Regions from separate parts of the Bradyrhizobium sp. DN3 genome, predicted to be linked through region 3. Evidence: predicted binding sites of a transcription regulator. Region 3 holds the regulator's gene; each other region holds the start of a gene.
What was found. The regulator LexA, encoded in region 3, represses DNA repair genes until DNA is damaged. The targets are predictions, from matches to a motif close to TGTTCNNNNTGTGTTCNG.
Positions count from the first base shown of each region.

Region 1: the regulator LexA is predicted to act here: its motif matches at 3,794-3,811, upstream of ruvC (crossover junction endodeoxyribonuclease RuvC).
Region 2: the regulator LexA is predicted to act here: its motif matches at 4,439-4,456, upstream of AAE027_RS02750 (DUF3072 domain-containing protein).
Region 4: the regulator LexA is predicted to act here: its motif matches at 4,660-4,677, upstream of recA (recombinase RecA).

Region 1 is NZ_JAULLN010000038.1:44,791-50,664, forward strand. It holds gene AAE027_RS35500 (methyl-accepting chemotaxis protein) at 1-696, opposite strand, end outside; gene AAE027_RS35505 (methyl-accepting chemotaxis protein) at 885-2,633, opposite strand; gene AAE027_RS35510 (YebC/PmpR family DNA-binding transcriptional regulator) at 2,857-3,603, shown strand; gene ruvC (crossover junction endodeoxyribonuclease RuvC) at 3,842-4,369, shown strand; gene ruvA (Holliday junction branch migration protein RuvA) at 4,366-4,983, shown strand; gene ruvB (Holliday junction branch migration DNA helicase RuvB) at 5,139-5,874, shown strand, end outside.
Region 2 is NZ_JAULLN010000001.1:600,650-606,523, reverse strand. It holds gene AAE027_RS02775 (hypothetical protein) at 370-582, shown strand; gene AAE027_RS02770 (universal stress protein) at 601-1,437, opposite strand; gene AAE027_RS02765 (Do family serine endopeptidase) at 1,647-3,188, shown strand; gene AAE027_RS02760 (hypothetical protein) at 3,454-3,816, shown strand; gene AAE027_RS02755 (DUF6496 domain-containing protein) at 3,823-4,119, opposite strand; gene AAE027_RS02750 (DUF3072 domain-containing protein) at 4,208-4,402, opposite strand; gene AAE027_RS02745 (hypothetical protein) at 4,518-4,739, shown strand; gene AAE027_RS02740 (hypothetical protein) at 4,758-4,967, shown strand; gene AAE027_RS02735 (hypothetical protein) at 5,002-5,205, shown strand; gene AAE027_RS02730 (hypothetical protein) at 5,416-5,658, opposite strand; gene AAE027_RS02725 (hypothetical protein) at 5,753-5,874, opposite strand, start outside.
Region 3 is NZ_JAULLN010000030.1:49,511-55,384, forward strand. It holds gene AAE027_RS32860 (alpha-hydroxy acid oxidase) at 1-1,104, shown strand, start outside; gene AAE027_RS32865 (HAD family hydrolase) at 1,119-1,742, shown strand; gene AAE027_RS32870 (hypothetical protein) at 1,898-2,104, shown strand; gene AAE027_RS32875 (molybdopterin molybdotransferase MoeA) at 2,327-3,538, shown strand; gene lexA (transcriptional repressor LexA) at 3,715-4,416, shown strand; gene AAE027_RS32885 (hypothetical protein) at 4,995-5,429, shown strand; gene AAE027_RS32890 (ComEC/Rec2 family competence protein) at 5,569-5,874, opposite strand, start outside.
Region 4 is NZ_JAULLN010000017.1:68,691-74,564, reverse strand. It holds gene gcvP (aminomethyl-transferring glycine dehydrogenase) at 1-215, shown strand, start outside; gene AAE027_RS24155 (hypothetical protein) at 371-1,345, opposite strand; gene AAE027_RS24150 (hypothetical protein) at 1,402-2,397, opposite strand; gene AAE027_RS24145 (hypothetical protein) at 2,408-3,394, opposite strand; gene recA (recombinase RecA) at 3,500-4,585, opposite strand; gene AAE027_RS24135 (hypothetical protein) at 4,968-5,159, shown strand; gene AAE027_RS24130 (hypothetical protein) at 5,411-5,578, shown strand.

The sequences.
Region 1 (5,874 bases), on a different contig from region 3:
AAAGCCCTGCTGGACGCGTGAGATGATGCCGGAGATCTGCTGGGCACCTTCGCCTGCGGTCTTCGCGCGCTGCGAGGCGTCGCTGCTCTCGCTGATCAGGCCCTCGATCTGGCCGTCGAGATCGCGCACGGTGTCGGAGATCTGATGCGTGGCCTGGCGGGTGGCTTCCGCGAGGTTCTTCACTTCGCTGGCGACCACGGCGAAGCCGCGGCCGGCATTGCCGGCGCGCGCCGCTTCGATCGTGGCGTTCAGCGCAAGCAGATTGGTCTGTTTCGCAATCGCCTCGATCGAGCCTGATACCTTTGCCACCTGCGCCAGCGCCGAGCCGACGGCGCTCAAGCGCGCTTCGATGCGCTCCACCGCGGCGACGAGCTCGGAAATGTGGCTGACCGCGGTGTCGACTGCGCTGCGCGACTGCACGATCTCGCCGACCGCCGCGGACGTGGTCGTCTGCACCGCCTGCGATGCATTGGCGATGTCGTGATTGGCCGAGACCATCGTCTCGGCCGTCTTCTGGAGGTGGTGGAACCGTTCCGACTGGTTCGCGACGCGGTTTGCGACTTCCTGGACGTTACCGGCGATGTCGGCGAGCTCCACGCCGAGGCCGCCAATGCGATCGGCGAGCTGGTCGATCAGTCGTTCGGCCAGCGTCCGGTTGGAGCCGGTGTCCATGACTGCAACTTGTGCGACGGACATGTTCGATGAATCCTCCAGTCAGAGCCGTTCGCCGGCTCACGGCGGCATTCCCATTCCAACGATGACTTTAAGGGATGATTCGCCGCCGCCGTCTTGCCTGAGCGTGCACGAGGGCCAATTCGCCTTAATTCTTTGGTTGGAGGCATGGTCTTGTAGAAAGACCGCTGCACAACTTTTCCGATCATGCTCTAGAGCTTGTAAGCAGTGCGGAATCCACCCCAGTGCCGGCCCTGCACGCGGATCGGGACATCGATCTCCCGCATCATGACCGTGTTCCCGTTGCCCATGTCGCGTGCATAGCTTTGGACCAGGTACGAGCGCAGGTTGCGTGCCGCGGCCAATCCGGCCGGATCGTTGAATATCCGCCGGTTGCGGCTGTTGGCCGTGTTCCAGGTGACATCGCCCGGCCGCTGCGGATGCGAATAGATCTTGTTGTGTACCGGCAGGAAGCCGTTGCGGTCGACCATGGCGCAGAACGCCATGCGCGGCTCCTTCGCCAGAAAGGCTTCCTGGAACGGAGGCAGCGCCCGGTCGGCCCAGTCGAGATACTTCGTGCGATATTGCTGCGGATTGGTCGCGGCAATTTCCACATAATCGGTGTCGAAGAGGTCGTCGATGCTGACCTCGCCGCGCGCGACCGCCTGCTCGAATATCCTGGTCAGCGCGTTGCCGGCTTCCATGGCGCGGGTGACGAACTCCGTGTTCTCCTCATGGATCGACCACAGCCTGTCTTCGATCTTCTCGCGGAGCTCGGTATTGGGATTGACGAATTGCGCGCGGGCTCCGGCCTTGGATTGCTCGACCACGCGCAGGCGGCAGGCGCCGACGTGTTCGAGGATGCCTTCGATCAGCGCTTGCGGCGCAAGCCGGCCTGCGTCTGCGCCGCCGATCAGCACGCCCTCCATCGCGATTTCATAGACCGGCATCACGCCGCGCGCGGTTTCGAACTTGAGATGGCAGGGCAAGCGCTCGGTCTTGCGGCGGTCGTCGTGCTCGCTCTGGCGGAGCAGCACGGCGCAGCGCGATTTCAGCTTCTGCGCGAAAGTGGTGACGGCGCGTCCGGCGCTGGCGACATTCTCGCCGTGGGTCTCGGCCGCCTTGGTCGCGGCATCGATCTCGGCCGCGCTCTCGCCGACCGAGACGATGAATTCCGACGCGCTTGTCGCATTGCCGGAGACTTCGCCGGTGGTGGCGTTCTGCTCGGCGACCGCGCCGTTGACGGTCGCGAACACCGGGCGGATCGCCTCGATCGCCTGCGAGATGCGATGCACCGCATCCGCGGAGCCGGCGGCGTCGCGCTGGAGCGCGTCGATCTTCCGGGTGATCTCTTCGGTCGCGCTCTGGGTCTGCACCGCGAGGGCCTTGACCTCGGTGGCGACGACCGCGAAGCCTTTTCCCGCAGCGCCGGCACGGGCGGCTTCGATGGTCGAGTTGAGCGCGAGCAGCGTCGTCTGCCGCGCGATCTGCGCGATCAGATTGACGACATTGCCGATGGCGGCGGAGGATTCGCGCAAGCGATCGACGTTGGCGCGGGCTTCCTGCGCCGCGGCGCTGGCCTCGTCGGCGAGCTTGCCGGCCTCGCGGACCTGCGCCCCGATTCCCAGCGCGGACTGCGTGAACTTGTCGGCGGCATGGGCGAAGGTGGAGGCGGTCGATTGCGCCGCGTTGGTGCGGCCGGTCAGGGCGTCGGTGCGGTCGCGAATGGCGGCAAGGGTTGCGGCGGTCGCCTCGGCGCCGCCGGCCACCGAATTGGCGGCGCGCTCGAGCTGGCGGATCATGGCGCCCAGCTCGAGTTCCAGCAATTCCAGGATCTCCCTGGCGGAATCGCCGTCCGTGGCGGGGGCAGGCTCGAAATTGGCCACCGGCTGCGCAGCCTGCGGGGCTGCCGCGGGCGCAGCCATCTCCGGCAGACGCTTCCGAAATAGTCCGAACGCCATCACGTCTCTCTTGTCGGGGAACGGGCGGACGCTATTTTCGCAGGCCGAAATGAAATCAGGGTTAACGATGCCCGACCTCTAGGCACGGACCATTACGGTGGCTACCTCTACAGTGCTACCTTAAAGTACCAGAGCCCTTTGATTCCGGCGGGTTGGCGGCCTATAACGCCGCGCTTCCCACCCCATCGGCGAACGATTCCAAAGACCATTCAAGAGACCACGCATGGCCGGACATTCCCAATTCAAGAACATCATGCACCGCAAGGGGCGGCAGGATGCCCAGAAGTCGAAGCTGTTCGGCAAGCTGGCGCGGGAAATCACCGTCGCGGCCAAGCTCGGCACCCCTGATCCCGCCATGAACCCGCGCCTGCGCGCCGCCGTGATCGCCGCGCGCCAGGAGAACATGCCGAAGGACAATATCGAGCGCGCCATCAAGAAGGCGCTCGGCAGCGATGGCGAGAACTATGACGAAATCCGCTACGAGGGCTACGGCCCCGGTGGCGTCGCCGTCATCGTCGAGGCGCTGACTGACAACCGCAACCGGGCCGCTTCCGACATCCGCTCCTTCTTCACCAAGTCCGGCGGCAATCTCGGCGAAACCGGCTCGGTCTCCTTCATGTTCGACCGCACCGGCATCATCGAATACGACCGCAGCGTCGCCTCCGACGACGCCGTGCTGGACGCCGCGATCGAGGCCGGCGCCGACGACGTGATCTCGAGCGAGAGCGGCCACGAGATCTACGCCTCGACCGAAGGCTACCGCGACGTCGCCAAGGCGCTGGAAGCCAAGTTCGGCGAGCCGCGCAAGGCAGCGCTGATCTGGAAGCCGCAGAACACGGTCGCGGTCGACGATGAGACCGGCGAGAAGCTCTTGAAGCTGATGGACCTGCTGAACGAGCACGACGACGTCCAGAACGTCTACGCCAATTTCGAGGTGTCGGACGCGCTGATGGCGAAGATGGGCGGGTAGGCCGTCCTTCTAGCCTTTTCCTCCGCTGTCATCGCCCGCGCAGGCGGGCGATCCAGTATTCCAGAGACGCCGGCGAGATGCGGAGAAGCCGCGGCGTACTGGATACCCCGCTTTCGCGGGGTATGACGGCGTGTATTGTGGCGCACAACTCCCGCCTCACTGACCGGCTCCCCACTTCCCCTGTTACTTCCGTTCTGTTTCTGTTTCCCTCAGTCCGGCCAGCCGCTATCACTGGCCCATGACTGCGCTTCCGATTCGTGGCCCCGTTCGCATCATCGGCATCGACCCCGGCCTGCGCCGCACCGGCTGGGGCGTGATCGAGGCTGAGGGCAATCGCTTGATCTATGTCGCCTGCGGTTCGGTGGAACCGGCGGACGATTTGCCGCTGTCGAACCGTCTGCTCGCGATTCATCAGGGGCTCGCGGCCGTTCTGTCCGATCACAAGCCGATGGAGGCCGCGGTCGAGCAGACTTTTGTGAATAAGGACGGCGTCGCGACGCTAAAACTCGGCCAGGCACGCGGCGTTGCCATGCTGGCGCCGGCGATGTTCGGCATCAGTGTCGCCGAATATGCGCCGAACCAGGTCAAGAAGACGGTGGTCGGCGCCGGTCACGCCGACAAGCAACAGATCGCGATGATGCTCAAGATTTTGCTGCCCAAAGCCGAGCCGCCGTCGGCAGACGCCGCCGACGCACTCGCCATCGCCATCACCCACGCCCATCACCGCCAGAGCACCGCGCTCAGGCTGAAGGTGGTGGGGATATGATCGGCAAGCTCAAGGGCCTGATCGATTCCTACGGCGAGGATTTCGTCATCCTCGACGTCGGCGGCGTTGGCTATCAGGTGCATTGCTCGTCGCGCACGCTGCAGCATCTGCCGTCGCCGGGCGAAGCGGCCGTGCTGTCGATCGAGACCTATGTCCGCGAGGACCAGATCAAATTGTTCGGCTTCCGCACCGACCAGGAGCGCGAATGGTTTCGCCTGCTCCAGACCGTGCAGGGCGTCGGCGCCAAGGTCGCGCTGGCTGTGCTCGGCACGCTGGCGCCAGCCGATCTCGCCAATGCCATTGCGCTGCGCGACAAGGCTGTGGTGGCGCGCACGCCGGGCGTTGGCCCCAAGGTCGCCGAGCGCATCGTCACCGAATTGAAGGACAAGGCGCCGGCCTTCGCCAATGTCGATCCGCACGTCGTGCATCTCGCGGGCGCCGTCGACGACCAGCGCGCGCCGCGCCCGGTGGCGGATGCGATCTCGGCGCTGATCAATCTCGGCTACGGCCAGCCGCAGGCGGCTGCGGCCATTGCGTCCGCGTCGCGCAGTGCCGGTGAAGGCGCTGAGACGGCGCAGCTCATTCGCCTCGGCCTGAAGGAACTCGCGAAGTGAGCGCGTCAATGGTTAGTCTCGTAGGGTGGGCAAAGCGCAGCGTGCCCACCACCTTTGGAGCGATTGGAAACATGGTGGGCACGGCGCGAAGGGCGCCTTTGCCCACCCTACGATCTGATGGAGTTCGCTGAGTGAGCGACCCCAAGGCCAACCGCATGCTCTCGCCCGAGCGCCGCAGCGACGATGTCGGCGACACCGCGCTGCGCCCACAATCGCTGTCCGACTTCGTCGGCCAGCAGCAGGCGCGCAAGAATCTCTCGATTTTCATCGAAGCCGCCCGCAAGCGCGGCGAGGCGCTGGATCATGTGCTGTTCGTCGGCCCGCCCGGCCTCGGCAAGACCACGCTGGCGCAGATCGTGGCCAAGGAGCTCGGCGTCGGCTTTCGCGCCACATCAGGGCCGGTGATCGCCAAGGCCGGCGATCTCGCTGCGCTGCTCACCAATCTCGAAGAGCGCGACGTGCTCTTCATCGACGAAATCCATCGCCTCAGCCCGGCGGTGGAAGAGGTGCTCTATCCCGCGATGGAGGACTTTCAGCTCGACCTCATCATCGGCGAGGGGCCGGCCGCGCGCTCAGTGAAGATCGAGCTGTCGAAATTCACTCTCGTCGGCGCCACCACGCGCGCAGGCCTGCTGACGAATCCGCTGCGCGACCGCTTCGGCATTCCGGTCCGGCTGAATTTCTACACGATCGAGGAGCTCGAAAGCATCGTCAGCCGCGGCGCACGCGTGCTCAATGTCGGCATGAGCGCGGACGGCGCCAACGAGATCGCGCGCCGCGCCCGCGGCACGCCGCGCATCGCGGGCCGTCTGCTCCGCCGGGTGCGCGATTTCGCTTCGGCCGCCGATGCCGACAAGATCGACCGCAAGATCGCCGACCATGCACTTAGCG
Region 2 (5,874 bases), on a different contig from region 3:
TGCGCCGCGCTACAATCTGTGGTTTAATAACTGCAGCGTAGATGCACATTCAATATCTCCATTGGAATACTGCCCATGGCTGGCGCGGAGCTGATCCCCGCTCAGCTCGTGCTCTAATTCGGCAGCCGTGAGGAGCTATCTCGATCTCGTCGGCGTGACCGTCGAGCGTCGCCTCTATGCCTAGCCCTTGATGGGTGCGGCGGGAATTCAGAGCGAGAGTCCGCTTCGACTGGAACTTTGGCTTCCTTGGGCATTTGCTAGAACTAGCTGAAGTCGGCGCCGCGGCGGGCGCAGCAAAACTTTTGCATGACCGCCATCGGCCTGACGCAAATCCGGGCAATAAGCCCTGTGAATGCGAGGGAGGGTCTCATGGAGAACGTACGTCGCTACCGGGCGCTGGCGTCCCTCTGTCGTCAGCAGGCCGCCTACCGGCCGCTCCAGAACTGGGAGCTCCTCGGCCAGGCCGAACATTTCGAATATCTCGCGGAAGTCGAGCTCAAGGCGCATTTCGACGCGTGCAATGCACAAGGCGGCGAGGACGTCGCTGAAGCCGTCGCATTGAAGACACCTGCCGCGGCGTAGCGGGCGGGCCGGCTCGGCTCAGTGCGACATCAGCGTCGGAACCGTCATGGCCTCCAGCATGGCGCGGGTGACGCCGCCGAGAAAACGCTCCTGCAATCGCGAATGGCCGTAGCCGCCCATCACCAGGAGATCGAGGCTCTCATCGGCCGCCAGAGACAGGATCGTGGGCTGGATGTCGGCGCGCGTGGCCGACAGGCCGACCGTACGGGTCGAGAGCCCGCGCCGGCTGAGATGTCTTGCCAGATTGGTCGCTGAAGCTTCGCCGCAGGCTACATCGGCTTCGTTGATCGTGATGATCACGATTGCCTCGGCGCGGGCCAGGAACGGGGCTGCGTCGCGCATTGCGCGGGCAGCGAGGGGGCTGCCGTCCCAGCAGATGCCGATCCGGTTCGCCTTGAAGGTCCCGCGGAAGGTGTACGGCAGGAACAGCACCGGGCCGCCCGCCTGGAACAGGATCTCGCCAGGCATGTCATTGTCGAACGAGCCTTGCGTCGGATCGGGCTGGAGCACGATGCTGAGGTCGTGCAGTCGCGCCATCTCGCCGAGCGTGCCAGCTCCGTCCATCGGGATCGCGCCGAGCGGGTGGCAGGCGTAGGAGATGCCCGCGTTCACCGCTTCGCTCCTGAATATTGCGAGCGCGGCCTCGGCCCGCTCCATCGCGCGCTCGCGTTCCAGCTCGAATACGGCCGCCACGGCGGCGCCACCCTCCATGACGGAAGCCGCACTGGTTGCGATATAGCCGACCGCGACTGCGTCGAGATGGGCGTTGAGGTGTGCCGCGAGCGAGATCGAGCCATCGATCGCGGGACGTATCGGACGCTCGGTCGGGATGTGGACGAGAATGTCTTTGTACATGGCGCGCCTCCGATGAACATCATCCGGTGACGCAGTTTTTCACTGCACGAAGGACCTGCGTTGAGCTGCATCAATGTGCAGCGACGAGCTCGCCGCGGGGCCCGGTCCCAATCCTTTTGCCAAGATTTAATCGCCTGGACGGGACGCCGTAAGGTGGCAACGCCCATGTTACGCGCAAGGCGACACCTGCTCAACATGGACATTTCGACATGAACGATCGCGTCAATTCCGACACCCCCACGTCCCGCAAGATCTTGAGGCCGCGCAGGCTCGCGCTGCTCGGCACCGCAGCCGCGCTTGGCGCGGCGGTGCTGGCGGCTGCTCCCGGTGCTTCGCCATTCGGCTTGACCTCCTTCGTCGCGCCGGCCCAGGCCGCCGAAAAGGCTGCGACCCCGCCGGGCTTCGGCGATCTCGTGGCCAAGGTCAAACCCGCCGTCATCTCGGTGCGGGTCAGAATCGACCAGGACAGCGACAAGAGCGCGATGCTGCAACAGAACCGGATGGATTCGGACGAAGACTCGCCGTTCGACCAGTTCTCGCGACAGTTCGGCTTCCGCTTCCCCGATGGCATGAACGGCATGCCGCGTCAGCGCCACCAGATGATCACGGGCGAGGGCTCGGGCTTCTTCATCTCCGCCGACGGCTATGCCGTGACCAACAACCACGTCGTCGATCACGCCGAGTCCGTGCAGGTGACCATGGATGACGGCACGACCTACACAGCGAAGGTCGTCGGCACCGATCCGAAAACCGATCTCGCGCTGATCAAGGTCGACGGCAAAAAGGATTTTCCGTTCGTCAAATTCTCCGACCAGAAGCCGCGCATCGGCGATTGGGTGGTTGCGGTCGGCAATCCCTTCGGGCTCGGCGGCACCGTCACCGCCGGCATCGTCTCGGCCAGCGGCCGTGACATCGGCAATGGTCCTTATGACGACTTCATCCAGATCGACGCGCCGATCAACAAGGGCAATTCCGGCGGTCCGGCTTTCGACATGAGCGGCAACGTGATCGGCGTGAACACCGCGATCTTCTCGCCCTCCGGCGGTTCGGTCGGCATCGGCTTCGACATTCCGGCCACGACCGCAAAACTGGTGGTGGCGCAGTTGAAGGACAAGGGCGCGGTCACCCGCGGCTGGCTCGGCGTGCAGGTGCAGCCGGTGACGTCGGATATTGCCGACAGCCTCGGACTGAAGCAGGCGCGCGGCGCGATCGTCGACAATCCGCAACCCGACAGCCCGGCGGCGAAGGCCGGCATCGAGGCGGGCGACGTCATCACCGCCGTCAACGGCACGGCAGTCAAGGATTCCCGCGATCTCGCCCGCACCATCGCCACCCTGGCGCCCGGCAGCTCAGTCAAGCTCGACGTCTTCCACAACGGCGAGAGCAAGACGGTGACGCTGGCGCTCGGCGAACTGCCGAACGAACGGCAGGCTCAGGGCAAGGCTTATGACGGCAAGGTGCAGCCGGGCGCCGGCACGCCGCGCCTCGGGCTCGGTCTGGCTCCGGCCGGCGATGTGCAGGGCGCCGGCCAGAAGGGTGTCGTCGTCACCGAGGTTGATCCGGAAGGGCCGGCCGCGCAGCGCGGCATCAAGACCGGTGACGTCATCCTCAATGTCGGCGGCAAGGCTGTCAGCAATGTCGGCGACGTGCGCTCGGAGCTGGCGCAGGCCAAATCGTCCGGCAAGCGCAGCGTGCTGTTGCAGGTCAGAAGCGCGGATGCCACCCGGTTCGTCGCGGTGCCACTCGCGTAAGGCGAACCTCGATCGGTACAATTCAAAAAGGCGGCCCTCGGGCCGCCTTTCGCATTCGCACCCACAAGTCACCCGATAACATTCTCGTTAACGGCAGGGAGGGTGACCCGGTTCGTCCGAAAAAGCCGTGTTCGGCCATCACACTTTCTGGTCGGGCATCTGCTCGGCGGCAACGCAGCCGCGGAGTGGGCTCGCGAGCGTGGAACCTTCGAACCTCCGGCCGCTTTGTGGAACTGGCCGCTGGTTCACATTGATCGGTGCCGACATGGATCGATTGAAGCTCTCGCTGATGAGTACGCTGCTCGTGGCGTGGTTCGTGCTGCCGGCTGGAAACGCCCTCGGGCGCGACGATGGCCGCTATGCGAACTCGCCCCTGAAGCCATGGTTCGACAGTCTGCGCAGCCACCTCGGTCCGTGCTGCTCGGATGCGGACGGCTTTGCCGTCTCCGATCCCGATTGGGAATCGCACAACGGGCATTACCGCGTTCGGCTGGACGGGCAATGGGTCGAGGTGCCAGATGAAGCCGTGATCACCGAGCCGAACCGCGCCGGCCGCACCATGGTGTGGCCGGTGAAAACTGCGTTCGGGATTTCGATCCGCTGCTTCATGCCGGGCAGCATGATCTGACTGAGGTCAGCGCGACCGCTTGCTGGATTTGCGCTTCGACGATTTCTTGGAAGATTTCTTGGAAGATTTCCTGGACGTCTTCTTCTTGGACGTCTTCCGCTTGGAGGCCTTCTTCGGGACCTTCTTGCCCTTCTTGCGGGCCTTCGACAGCCCGATCGCGATAGCCTGCTTGCGGCTCTTCACGCGTCCGCCGCGACCGCCACGTCCGCTCTTCGCGGTACCTTTCTTGTAACGCCGCATCTCGCTTTCGACATCGCTGCCGGAGCTGCGTGAGTAGCGGCGCTTCTTTGCCTTGCGTGCCATGCCTGTTCTCCCTTGGCGGAGGGAGAACCATTCGACACTGGCATGGTTCCGACAGCAGGCCTGCAATGTTCCGGGCGGTGAAGGCAGCTCAGAACGAATTCGCCAACTCGATTTCCGCCTCCAGCACCTGAATGCGCCGCGCAGCCTCGGCAGAGGACAGATCTCGCGCATATTGCGCCGGCTGATAGGCCTCTTCGCTCAGCCGCTTCAACCTCAATCCCTGCGCCCGTGTCATCTGCTCGCCAAGGAAAACCCTGGCGTCGTATTTGGCCTGGACCTGCATGTCGCTCCTCCGTCCTTGAAATCTGGCTTGACTATATGTTCTTATTTTGTTCTAACAAGCCATGGACAACAGAATTAATGAAATTCGGCGTAAAATCAGCGCCTTGAGGCTGGAAATGGCCGATGTCGAGGCGTCTGTGCGCGCTCTCGTCAACGGCGATTGCGACTGCACCGAACAAGCTCTGGCGCAGATCAATCTGCGCCGGAAGATCAACCTGCTCATCGACGAATGGAAGTCGGCCGGGGGCGGCGATGTCCTGCCCGACGTCCGCGACCGGATGCGTCTTCGCTCCGTGAAGAATGTCGACAAGCCGGCGCGCGTGTTGGCCCGCCGCTGAGACATTGGGGGCCGCGCGGTGGAGGAAGACCCGGACAACTACCGGATCCTGAAATTGCGCGCCGAGATTCTCGAACTGGGCTCCGCCATCCGGCAATTGCAGCGCGAGGGCCTCGACGACGCTGCGGCCCAACTCCTGATCGCGCGCAAGCGGGCGCAGCTCGAGCATCTCGTTAAGACGAATTCCGCGGCAAGCTGTCTTAACATCACTGACATCCGACGCAGCTAAGGCGTGCGCGCAAGCGACATGCTGGAGATTGTCGATGCCGTCGGACGCCGAACTGGCCGCCTTGCTGCGGGCGGTGCTGGACGAGGTCTGCGTCAACGTTCCCTCATCCGACGTGGTGACACGCCGCCGCATTGCCGCGAAACTGCGCGAGGCCTTGCGCGCCGATCGCTATTCCCTGGACGAGTTGAAGCAGGCCGGTCGCGATGCGCTGGTCAGCGTGCCGACCATGTGGCGCTAGAGCATGATCCGGACCCGAAGAGCCGCGTTTGCGCAAAATGTGCAGCGGTCTTCCGATAAGATCATGCTCAAAAAAATAACCTAAAGCGCAATGACGATTCATCCAAATCTCATCGCGCTTTGGAGCGCGACGGGGACAGGATGAATCGTCGTCGTCCTCGAGTGAAGAGCCCCGCGCTGAACGCGGGACTCTCACCTTGCCGGGCAGAGCTCACTTGGTGTTGCTCATGCCGCCCTTGTTCGTCATCGTGCCGCCCTGGTCGGAGCCGGGGCCAGAGCCGCCCTGACCGGAGGGATCGGCACCCTTGGAGGACTTGGTATTCGCGCCCGTGGTCTGCGACGACGACATCGAGGATCCATGTTTGGCCTTGTGCGACTTCGCCTGCACGGCGAACGGTGCGGCGGCGAGGCCGGTTGCCAACATTGCGGTGAGGACGAACTTGACTGTCTTCATATGGGGGAACTCCCTGGGTTAAATTGACGCAGGCGGCCAACGGCCGTTCCTCGCAGGAGTTCCCAACAAAGCTTCTCCACGCGTCGCGCACGCTTCAAGATTGCTTGTTCTCTTCGAGGATGAACACGATGCCAGTGAGCGTCGCGCCGATCGCGAAGGTCGTCACCAGCGTGAGAGCGAAGACAATAGCGGCTTGGCTTCCGCCATGGCTCAGCA
Region 3 (5,874 bases):
AGGAACGTCGAACTCGGCGCCAGCAACGAGCCGTTCCAGAACCTGCACGAATTCATCCGGAAAGCGCGCGCCAACCTCAACCAGAATGCCTGGGACTACATCGTCGGCGCTGCCGAGACCGAGACCACGATGCGCCGGAACCGGATGGCGCTGGACGAGATCGCCTTCCGCCCCCGCGTGCTGCGCGATGTTCGCAAAGTCGACGGCTCGGTCGAGCAACTCGGCCGTAGGATGCGGCTGCCGGTGGTGCTCGCCCCGGTCGGTGCGCTCGAAATCTTCGATCCCGATGGTGCGGCAAGCGTGGCGCGCGCCGCCGGCACCTTCGGTGCGGCGCACATGTTGAGCTCGGTGTCCGAGCCCGGCCTGGAAAAGACTGCCGAGGCAGCGCCCGACGCGCTGCGGCTCTATCAGCTCTATGTCCGCGGCGACGATGCCTTCGTCGCCGATGTCGTCAGCCGCTCCGAGAAGAACGGCTATGCCGCATTCTGCCTGACCGTCGACACCGCCCATTACAGCCGTCGCGAACGTGACATCGCCAAGCGCTACGTTCGCGAAAGCCGCCTGCGCGCGACCGGCGGTGACTACCAGAAGGGTCTGGAATGGCGGACCGTGAAGATGATCAAGGACAAATTCAGGATCCCGCTGATCCTGAAGGGCATTGCCACCGCCGAGGACGCACAGATCGCGATCGATCATGGTGTCGAGTGGATCTACGTCTCCAACCATGGCGGCCGTCAGCTCGATCACGGCCGCGGCGCCATGCATGTGCTGCCTGAAATCGTCGAGGCCGTGAAGGGTCGCGCCAAGATCATGGTCGATGGCGGCTTCTGCCGCGGCACCGACATCGTCAAGGCGATCGCGGCGGGCGCCGACATCGTCGGCATTGGCCGGCTGCAATGCTGGGCGCTGGCGGCGGCCGGCGAAGCCGGCGTGATGCGAATGCTGGAACTGCTGGAGGATGAAGTGCTGCGCTGCCTCGGCCTCTTGGGTGCCACCTCGTTCGCCGAGGTCGACAAGTCCTGCCTGCATCAGGCGACCGCAACGAATGCGCCGAGCGTGTTCAGCGCGTTCCCGCTGTTCGACCACGACCCCTATCGATACTGAAGTGAAAGGACACGATGACCTCGCTCTCTCCCGGCAGCGCCGATGCGCTCCTGTTCGATCTCGGACGCGTGGTGCTCGACATCGACTTCTCCAAGGCGATCGCCTGCTGGGCGGGACATGCCGGCTGCCAGCCCGAGGCCATCGTCGCGCGCTATGTGCGTGACGAGGCCTACCGGCTGCACGAGGTCGGCAAGATCAGCGACGAGGACTATTTCCAATCGCTGCGTTCATCGCTCGGGATCGGCATTTCCGATGCGCAGTTTCTGGAGGGATGGAACGCGATCTTCGCCGGCGAGATGCCCGATATCGCCGAGCTCTTGCCGCGCGCTGCCAAGCAGATGCCGCTCTATGTCTTCTCCAACACCAACCGGCCGCATGTCGACTATTTCTCGAAGGAATATGCGGACGTGCTCGGGCATTTCCGCGAGCTCTATTTGTCGTCCAGCATCGGCCTGCGCAAACCGGATGCGGAGGCGTTCGACCATGTCGTGAGGGCGATCGGCGTGCCGGCCAGCCGAATCGTGTTCTTCGACGACCTTGCCGAGAACGTCGAAGGGGCGCGGGCGCGCGGATTGACGGCGGTGCATGTCACCTCGCCCGACGATGTCGGCAACGCCTTGCGAGCATTGGGAATTTGACTGCCGACGGCCGGACCCGGTCGGGCTCCCGGGACCAAATCCGCTTGGGATGCGGAACCAAATCACTCTGTGCATTTTTGTACAAAGTTCCGGGAACAGAAATACTTCCTCCGGACTCTATGAATCCGTTGGGACTTCTACATCGGACTATTCTCGTGCTGGGCAAAGCCTACCTCACAAAGCAAGCTTCTCTGCTGCTCGAATTCGCCAGAACCACCTCGGATTCGCGCCTCTCCGCCAAGCTCATCAGCAAGGCCGCCGACCTGAAATCACAGGCCGATCCGCTGCCGGATAAGGATCAGGGCCCCAAAGCTCCGGACGTGACGCCTGGCGTCAGTTCGGGCGAACAGACGCAGAGTTGATCGATGCTGGCCGTGGCTCTGGTCATTCTCGTCCTAGCCATGGCCACTCTGGTACCAATCTGCCTCGTCCTGGAGATCATGTCGCGCCGGGCCTGACGTCGCCTTCGTTGCCTGCGAATGCGTCGTCGGGATGATCGTCGCTCTCGGCCGCTCTTTTGCCTCTGCGCTCGCGCTCGGCTAGAAGGCTTCCTGCTAATTCGTCCGCGAGCAGGAGTTTTCGCCGTGGCTCTCATGCCGGTTTCCGATGCGCTTGCCGCCGTGCTTGCCGGCGCGGAGCCTCTGGCCGAGGAAATGGTCGCTCTCGACGCGGCCTTCCACCGTGTGCTCGCCCGCGACGTGGCGGCGCTGCGCACGCAGCCGCCGGAAGCAATGTCCGCGATGGACGGTTATGCCGTGCGCGCGGCCGGCGCGGGGGCAATCGATTCCCAGCTGACGGTGATTGGCGAGGTGGCGGCGGGTCGTCCGTTCGTGGGAACGGTCGGCGCCGGCGAAGCCGTGCGGATCTTCACGGGCGGCGTCGTTCCCAACGGTGCCGACGCGGTCGTGATCCAGGAGGATACGGTCGCGGACGGCAAGCGCATCACGATCAAGGAAGCCGCGATTCCCGGTCGGCACATCCGCCCCGCAGGCGTCGACTTCTCCGAAGGCGCCGTGCTCCTGCGCAAGGGAACCCGCCTCACCGAGCGCGACCTCGCGCTCGCCGCCGCCATGAACCACCCCCAGCTTGCCATCTGCCGCCGCCCGAAGGTCGCGATCCTCGCCACCGGCGACGAACTGGTGATGCCGGGCACCACGCCCGGCCGCGGCCAGATCGTCTATTCCAACGGCTATGCCCTGCACGCGCTCGCCCGCAGCGAGGGGGCCGACACCATCGACCTCGGCATTGCCGCCGACACGCTGGAGGCCACCACCGCCGGCATCCGCCGCGCCCGCGAGAGCGGCGCCGACATCCTGGTCACGACCGGCGGTGCATCGGTCGGCGACCACGATCTGGTCCAGCAGGCGCTGAGGGACGAAGGTGTCTCGATGGCGTTCTGGAAGATTGCGATGCGCCCGGGCAAGCCAATGATGCATGGGCGGCTCGGTGCGATGCGCGTGATCGGCCTGCCGGGTAATCCCGTGTCGTCCTATGTGTGCGCCTTCCTGTTCATGGTGCCGCTGATTCGCGCCTTGTCGGGCCGATCCGTGATTCATCACCGCCATGAGCGCGCAGTGCTCGGCCGCGATGTGGGCGCAAACGATATGCGCGCGGATTATCTTCGCGCACGTCTGGAACAGCGCGACGACGGCACGCTGGTGGCCATTCCCGTCAATCACCAGGATTCCTCGCTGCTTGCGAATCTCGCTGCGGCACAGGCACTTCTCGTGCGCGCACCGTTCGCGCCGAAGGCCGGAGCCGGCTCGCCTTGCGAGGTGTTGCGCCTGCCCGTCTGAGCGCACCACCACACGTGTTCCGCGAACTTTGCCGTGTTCACGCAAAATTAAGCAGTTGCGGAACACATATCGAACATATAGTGTCCGTTCATGATTTGTTTCGAGGATGTAGCGGTTCGCCGCTCCAATTCAGCGTCTCGGAATCGAACGACATCAACCGGGGGACTTTGGTCGAGATGTTAACGCGCAAACAATACGAGCTTCTGCGGTTCATCAGCGAGCGTCTGAAGGAAAGCGGCGTGCCGCCCTCCTTCGACGAGATGAAGGATGCGCTCGACCTGCGCTCGAAATCGGGCATCCATCGCCTGATCACCGCGCTCGAGGAGCGCGGCTTCATCCGCCGCCTGCCCAACCGCGCTCGCGCCATCGAGGTGATCAAGCTGCCTGAGCTCCAGGCCGCCGCCGGCAACCGCCGCGGCTTCACGCCAAGCGTCATCGAGGGCAATCTCGGCAAGGTGCGCGCGAGCTCCAGTCCGCCCGCCGACGAGGGCGAGCGTCCCGTTGCGGTGCCCGTGATGGGTCGCATCGCAGCCGGTACGCCGATCGAAGCGTTGCAGACCCGCAGTCACACCATCAGCGTGCCGCCCGACATGCTCGGCTCGGGCGAACACTATGCGCTCGAAGTGCGCGGCGATTCGATGGTCGAGGCCGGCATCCTCGACGGCGACATGGCGCTGATCCAGCGCAACGAGAGCGCCGATACAGGCGACATCGTGGTGGCGCTGATCGACGACGAGGAAGCGACGCTCAAGCGCTTCCGCCGCCGCGGCGCCTCGATCGCGCTCGAACCCGCCAACGCGGCCTACGAGGTGCGCATCCTGCCGCCGAACCGGGTGAAGATTCAGGGCAAGCTGATCGGACTGTACCGCAAGTACTGAGACGACCCAGCGGTCGTTCGATACCAATGATTTCGATTGGAGCGGACGGATTGTCCGCTCCAGCTGGATAGTCTTTCTGATCTTGGGCAGATTATCTGGCCCCTCTCCCAGCGCTATGTCCTCGACATGCTGCCCGAAGCACTCATCGCTTTGCGGCTCAAGAGATCGAGGAGACAACGATGCGCAGGATCGTTTTGAGCGCGTTCGCCAGTATGCTGATCGCTGCATCGGCAGCGCAAGCATTCGCAGCACAATCGCAGCACCATCCCCGCAAGTCGGCGCACGCAACAACGACCGAGCAATTCCGTAGCGCCCGAAATGCCGTCGCGCGACAGCCACAGCCGAGTTGGCCATATCCCGGATGGTCGGCGCCCGCAGGCCGCTGACGCTCGCATCCGCTAAATGCACTAAAGCGAACTTTGTTCCTATCGGATTCGGGAAAGATAATGTGATCGCATCCTGCTGACGCCAGCCGCAGATTCGCCCACAACCAAGCAGAACGTTACGTGCTTCCACTCTGATAGAGGCTTGCGCCTCCGAAAGAGGCGCGGGTTGCTATCTTCGAATAGGAGCACCCGATGTGTGACTACAGTCTGCATGCCGTTGCATCGCGCCCCGCCGAAGTCGGCGAGACGATCGTGTCGACAACGTTCCGCGGCACCTCGACGCGCGGTTTTGCTTCCGCGGCCGACCCGACCGTGGCCGTCTGCCTGCTGCCGGGAACGGAGCTCGCCTTCGCCGACAACGTCCGTTACGACAATCGTTGGATCTGGACGCGCACGATCAACTCCCGCGTCGGCAAGTTCGGCAAGATCGATCCGCACGTTCCCGATCGCCATCATGACGCGATCGAATTCCCCGACGGCAAATACGTGCTGGTGACGCAGCTCGTCGAAGGCCAGCGCGCAACCGTGCTGCAACTGCCGGTGACGCAGCCGGTCGGCGAGCGCGAGCACAAGCCGCAGATCGATGCCGACAGCCGGCCGACGATCACGCGTCTGCCGATCGGCTGAGCCGTCCCTGGCCACCAGGTCGGGCCAGGATTGAAAATGCCATCGCCGGCCGAGGCCGGCGAGATGGTATGATTTATGTTCTGCGGAAGTCCGGTTGGACCCGGACCAACTCCTCGCATTTGTTCTTAATCGTCTGGCCTTAATCGTCGGCCTGCAAGTCGGTCTCCGCCGGAGTCGCGTCCCGGTTGCGGGCCGTAGCCGCCTTCGGCGCGAGGCTCCCGTCGAAATCACCCTCGCCGGCGCCGGCCGGGAGCCAAAGGCGGCTTGAGCCTCTCGCTCTCACAGCTTGAACTGCAAAACCGTCACCACGCTGCGTCAACGCCAGCGCGCCTTGGCTGGTGAGACGCTGCCGATCGACCACCATCGCCGCACAATCCGGCGGCGCGGGCCGCCGCGTCACCACCAGCGCGGCGCGGCTGCAATCATCAGCCAGCGCGTCGCTGCG
Region 4 (5,874 bases), on a different contig from region 3:
CCTCGCCCTTGCGCCACGCTCCGCACACCGTGCACGACATCGCGGATGATGCGTGGAATCGTGCCTACACCCGCGCCGAAGGCTGCTTCCCCGACGGCGTCTCGCGTACCGACAAATATTGGAGCCCGGTCGGCCGTGTCGACAATGTCTATGGCGATCGTAACCTGGTGTGCTCCTGCCCGCCGGTGAGCGATTACGCCGAAGCCGCGGAGTAAGACGCGACGGAGGTCTCGTAGGGTGGGCAAAGCGGCTTGTCCGCCGTAGCTCGAAGAGCGAAGGCGGAAGCGTGCCCACCACCTTGCCTTTATTGAAATATGGTGGGCACGGCGCTTGCGCGCCTTTGCCCACCCTACGGCACTGAACGCGACCTCTAAGGCCCAACCAACAATCGGCTTTCGCGATCCCAACGCCAGAGACGTTCATTGGTCAGTTCAGTACCGCCCCACCAACGTTTGATCGTGTTGTGACGCCACATGTCGTCTTCGCGCGCGAGAAGTGAACGCCCGAGTTCAGTCAGCGTGACTTTCCACTCACTCTTGCCGAAATAGCGGGCCTCGTTGTCGAACGCCGGATCGCCCAACAAGACCGGCGGCGCCGAATGTTCCGCCAGTTCGAGCAAGGCATAGCGCGCGTCGTTTCCGTCGAATACATCGCGAAGGCACCTGGCATCGCAGACGCGCCTCGGGTCGGTGTGCCCTTCGTTCACAAAATCCAGCAGATCCATTTCAGTTGCACCGAGTCCCGTCACGCTGTCCGGAAGCTCTTCAAGCATCGCAATGAGCGCCGATCGAAGTCTCGGCAGGACCATCAGATCCGTCATCAGCAGATCGAAACAGGGTGCCGGCGTCGACGCCCGATAGGCCCGCCAGGCGCGGCTTGCCGTCATCAAATGATTGTCGACCACCTTGAAGGCCGGCAGCTTCCATTTTGCGACCGATTGCGGAGCATAGTTCGCAACAATGTCATCCGTATGCACCAAGCTCAGCTTCGTCGTGATCTCCTTGTAGGGGCGAAGAAGGTCGAGCAGCCAGACGAGCACAAGCTGATCATTGGGCAGGGGATCGACCCATACTTCGATTGAGTCGAACTTCGCACACAGCTCGAAGAAACCGATATCGCGCGTGCCGAAACCTTCCAGCGAGCCGCGACAAACGTCGTCGAGCCAATGATCGCCTGGATTACGGTGCTTTTCCGATCGCCGCTCCAGCCCCATCAAAAGTTGCTCCTCGGAAGGTAATTTCCCCGAGACGAAGCGTAGACAGAATCCGAGCGCGATGTTCGCAGCACCCGATTGGCGAAGCGTGTTTGCCGCAAGATCGTTCGTGGCCAGGATCAGATGTGACACGGTCGCCTCTCAAATTGATACGTAATACAGGGGCACTTTTGAGCAACACGCACGCGTTACACCGGCGCAACCAACAAGCGGGTTTGCGAATCCCAGCGCCACAATCGTTCATTGGTGAGAAGCGTACCGCCCCACCAGCGCCGAATCGGGTTGTCGCGGCGGAAATCCTCGCCTGCCAGCACCGCCTTCCCCAGATCTGTAAGCGACAAGCGGGATTGCTTGTATCGTGCGTGACGGAGAGCATCGTCATGCATGTCGAGCGAGAATGGCCCCTCGTCCAGCCCGGACACAGCCGGCACTGGACATCGCGCGAGCCCATCAAGCAGCGCGCCCACTTCCCAGTAGTCGAATATGCGACGCTCGTTGGGCTTCTGATGGCCTGGGAAGACATCGAAGGGCTGCACGTTGCCTGGTGCGATCAACTCAAGAATCCGCATCTCAGTGGCTCCGAGACCAGTGGCAACGCTCGGAAGCTCTTCGAGCAGGTCAACGGCGCCCCACTCAAGCTGCGGAAGCAAACTCAAATCCGTTTTGAGAAGGCCGAACCAGTCCTGCGGCGTCGGCGCACGATAAGCCCGCCACGCACGAGCTGCCAGTTCAAGGTGATCAGGCGTGAGCTCAACAATCGGCGGGTTCAGCTTGGCAAGCCGCTCCAGATCGACACAACCAACGGCAATGTCCAGCTGACGCATCACGAGTTTGGAAACCGCCGCTCTTTCATTGCCGCAATGGTCGAGCAGCCAGAGCAGAATCAATTGCGCATTCGGCTCTGGCCCCATCCACAATTCGGCCGAGTCGCATTCCGATAGCAGTTCGATCAGTCCACGGTCTTTCACTCCCGACCCTTCGAGACGCCAGGACGGCGTGTCGTCCAACCAATGAAGACCGCAAGGCTGCGTCGTGCGCGGCGCAAAGAAAGCACCCAATTCCTCCTCGGATGGCAGCGGCCCCCAGATGAGCCGACGCTCGATCGCGATGACGAGATCGGCAAGATCCGCGCGTAGCAGAGCGCCGGCAGCGGACGAGTCTGTTGTCACGATGAGCCGCGTCATGCTCGCAGCCTCACGGCTTCGCCAAGCCAGGGCCGTAGCGCCACAGCCGATCGTTGGTCAGATGCGTGCCGCCCCACCAGCGATCAATCGGATTGTATCGGCTAAAATCTTCCTGATGGGCCAGGACAGCTTTACCGAACTCGGTCAGCGAAAGGCGGCTGCGTAGATAGACTTCATGCCGAGCCCTCAAATTCTTAAGGTCGATTGTGCGCAGTTCGTCGCCCAAACCGGCCACTGCTGGCCTCGGGCCGAGCGCGAGCCCCTCAAGCAACGAGCCCAACTCAAATTCTCCGAACACGAACGTGCGCCGATGCGAGCGCAGGTGAAACAACCCATTCGGGTTCGCAAATCCTCTGGAAAGAAGCTCCAGAAATCGCATCTCCGTCGCACCAAGCCCTGTCGAAGGTGACGGCAGTTCTGCCACCAGATTGAGCAAAGCCGGCCGCAGCATCAACAAAGCGCTCAGATCGCTGTGAAGAAGATCGATGCATGGCTCCGGCGTCGGTGCACGATAGGCCTGCCATGTCATTCTGGCAGTTTCAAACTCCCTTGAGGTGACCGCGAAGGCTGGAATATGCGATGCGGACTTTCCCAATTCTTCGCCCCTCATCATGATCAGATCATCCGTCACCAAGCGCAGTTTGAGCTTTCGCGCCGGCCAGGCATGAGAGCTGAGGTAATCCAGCAACCAAATCAGCTGCAGCTGATCTACCGGACTCGGGTCGAACCAGAGTTCGATCACGTCGTACAGTTCGCAAAGATCGACAAAGGACAGATCTTTTTGGTCCCTGACGGCGTGAGGCCAATGGATGCCCCAATCTGACCAGTGGTCACCTCGCGGAAGAGCCTCCGAACGCGCCGCAAAATAGGCGGCAAGCATTTCGGGTGAAGGCAAGGGTCCCCACTGAAAGCGAAAAGCGAACATTACGACGATGTCGGCCAGCTCCGATTTCCCGAGACCGAAGCCGGACGAACTGGTCAGGATCAGCCGCTTCATCGCACCACCTGATCAACGCAACACCAAACGAAACGGGCACCGAAGACGTCGGCAACTCAACGTCCTCAGCGCCCGCTCCTCGCGAAAACTCTACTGCTTTAAGGCTTACTCCGCCGGCTCCTCGCCGTCGGCGTCGCGCTCCGGTGTGCCGGCGAGAATCTGCTCGGCGATCAGGCCGGAGTTCTGGCGGATCGAGGTCTCGATCTTGGCGGTGATGTCGGGGTTGGCCTTCAGGAAAGCTTTCGAGTTCTCGCGGCCCTGGCCGAGGCGCTGGCTGTCATAGGAGAACCAGGCGCCGGACTTCTCGACGATGCCGGCCTTGACGCCGAGATCGAGGATCTCGCCCATCTTGGAGACGCCCTCGCCATACATGATATCGAACTCGACCTGCTTGAAGGGCGGCGCCAGCTTGTTCTTCACCACCTTCACGCGCGTGGTGTTGCCGACGACCTCGTCGCGCTCTTTGATCGCGCCGATGCGGCGGATGTCGAGGCGGACGGAGGCGTAGAATTTCAGCGCGTTGCCGCCGGTCGTGGTCTCGGGCGAGCCGTACATCACACCGATCTTCATGCGGATCTGGTTGATGAAGATCACCATGGTGTTGGACTTGTTGATCGAGGCCGTGAGCTTGCGCAGCGCCTGGCTCATCAGGCGGGCTTGCAGACCTGGCAGCGCATCGCCCATCTCGCCCTCGAGCTCGGCCTTCGGCACCAGCGCCGCAACCGAATCGACCACCAGCACGTCGACCGCGCCGGAGCGCACCAAGGTGTCGCAGATTTCCAGCGCCTGCTCGCCGGTGTCGGGCTGCGAGATCAGCAACTCGTCGATGTTGACGCCGAGCTTGCGGGCATAGACCGGGTCGAGCGCGTGCTCGGCATCGATGAAGGCGCAGATGCCGCCCTTCTTCTGCGCTTCCGCCACCGTATGCAGCGCCAGCGTGGTCTTGCCCGACGATTCCGGCCCGTAGATCTCGACAATGCGTCCCTTGGGCAGGCCGCCGATGCCGAGCGCGATATCGAGCCCGAGCGAGCCCGAGGACACCGCCTCGATGTCCATGGAGCGGTCGCTCTTGCCGAGCTTCATCACCGATCCCTTGCCGAACTGGCGCTCGATCTGAGAGAGCGCGGCAGCCAGGGCTTTACTCTTGTCCATGGAAGATCCTTCGACGATACGCAGGGCAGTGGCGGACATTGGGTCGTGCTCCTTATGGCGAGGATTCGCTAGGGGGACAAACGATTGAGAGGGCGTGCCGGCGATAAAAGTAATGTACCCTATTTGTTCCAGGTTCGCAATATGTTCTTTGCGGCTGTCCCAATCCCCTGCTCGTGCCTGAATCGAAAAGGGGCCGCCCTTCAGCGACCCCTTTGCCGGTTGCAATCTCGTTTCGGGATGAAATCCAGCCCCGGCGGGAGGCACCGTACCGGTGTCCAGATGCCAAGTGGATTCCGGGCAACTACTGTTCGTAGCACTGTCCTAATTTGCGTTTCGCTGGATCTCTTGCGCTTGAGCGCTACACTATGTAACGCTAATATATGTAGCGTTATCTTTCGTACCCTTGAATCCAGGAGGCGTGATGAAATCGGTTCTCAAGATCGTTGTAGCGCTGGCCATCTTCGTCGGCTCGGCCTCGACGCAAGCGCAGACATCGAACACTCCGATCTCATCGGGCGCTCCGAAAGTCGGTGCAAAAATTACGAAGAAATCGCAATTGCACGACGGCTGCCACAGCCGGCACGCGCAGATGCTTGGTAAGCCCTGCCACTAAAGCGCGATGACGAAGAATCGTCATCGCGCTTTAGTCTATTGTTTGAGCATGATCTCCGCGCAAACGCGTTCGGCGTTTGTCGCGAGGAAAAATCGCACACTTTGCGCTAATGGGATCTTCGTCCGAAGCTGACGCGCATCAAAGACGCACGGGCCTTGGCGCCGTCATAAATCCTTAATCCTGAGGCACCGAACCTTTTCGCGGTCTGTGGCCTTCTTCGGGATGGGACCGCAACTCTGGGGACCCCTGTCATGACTGAAGACACACACCACGGCGCCATCAGGCGCAACCACCTCCTGGAGGCCGCGCAGGAGGAGATGATCAAGTTCGAGCGCAAGGAGAACGAGTTTCGCAAGAAGGACCGTGACGAGCGCGCCGCCGAGCTGCGGTTGCCTCTCGGCGAGATCAAGGTTCACTAAAGCCCACGACGGCGAGCGGCAGCGCCTGGGCACACGTTGCAGAACCTGACCGCCGCGAGCGGCCGCTGTTGACCTCGCGGGAATCCAGCATCGCGCTCCGGGATGCGCTTGGCTTAGCATCCCGCACGATTATGGTATCTAAATACTTCCAGTAAGCCATTGATGGAAAGACGAAATCACCCCACAGCCTACTGTGCATGGGGTTGTTTTCCACCTTTTTGAAAGATTGGTGCCCATTCACCATCGGCGAAGCGCGCCGGCGCGGACCCCGACCGCCTCCCCCATACCTGCGCTGA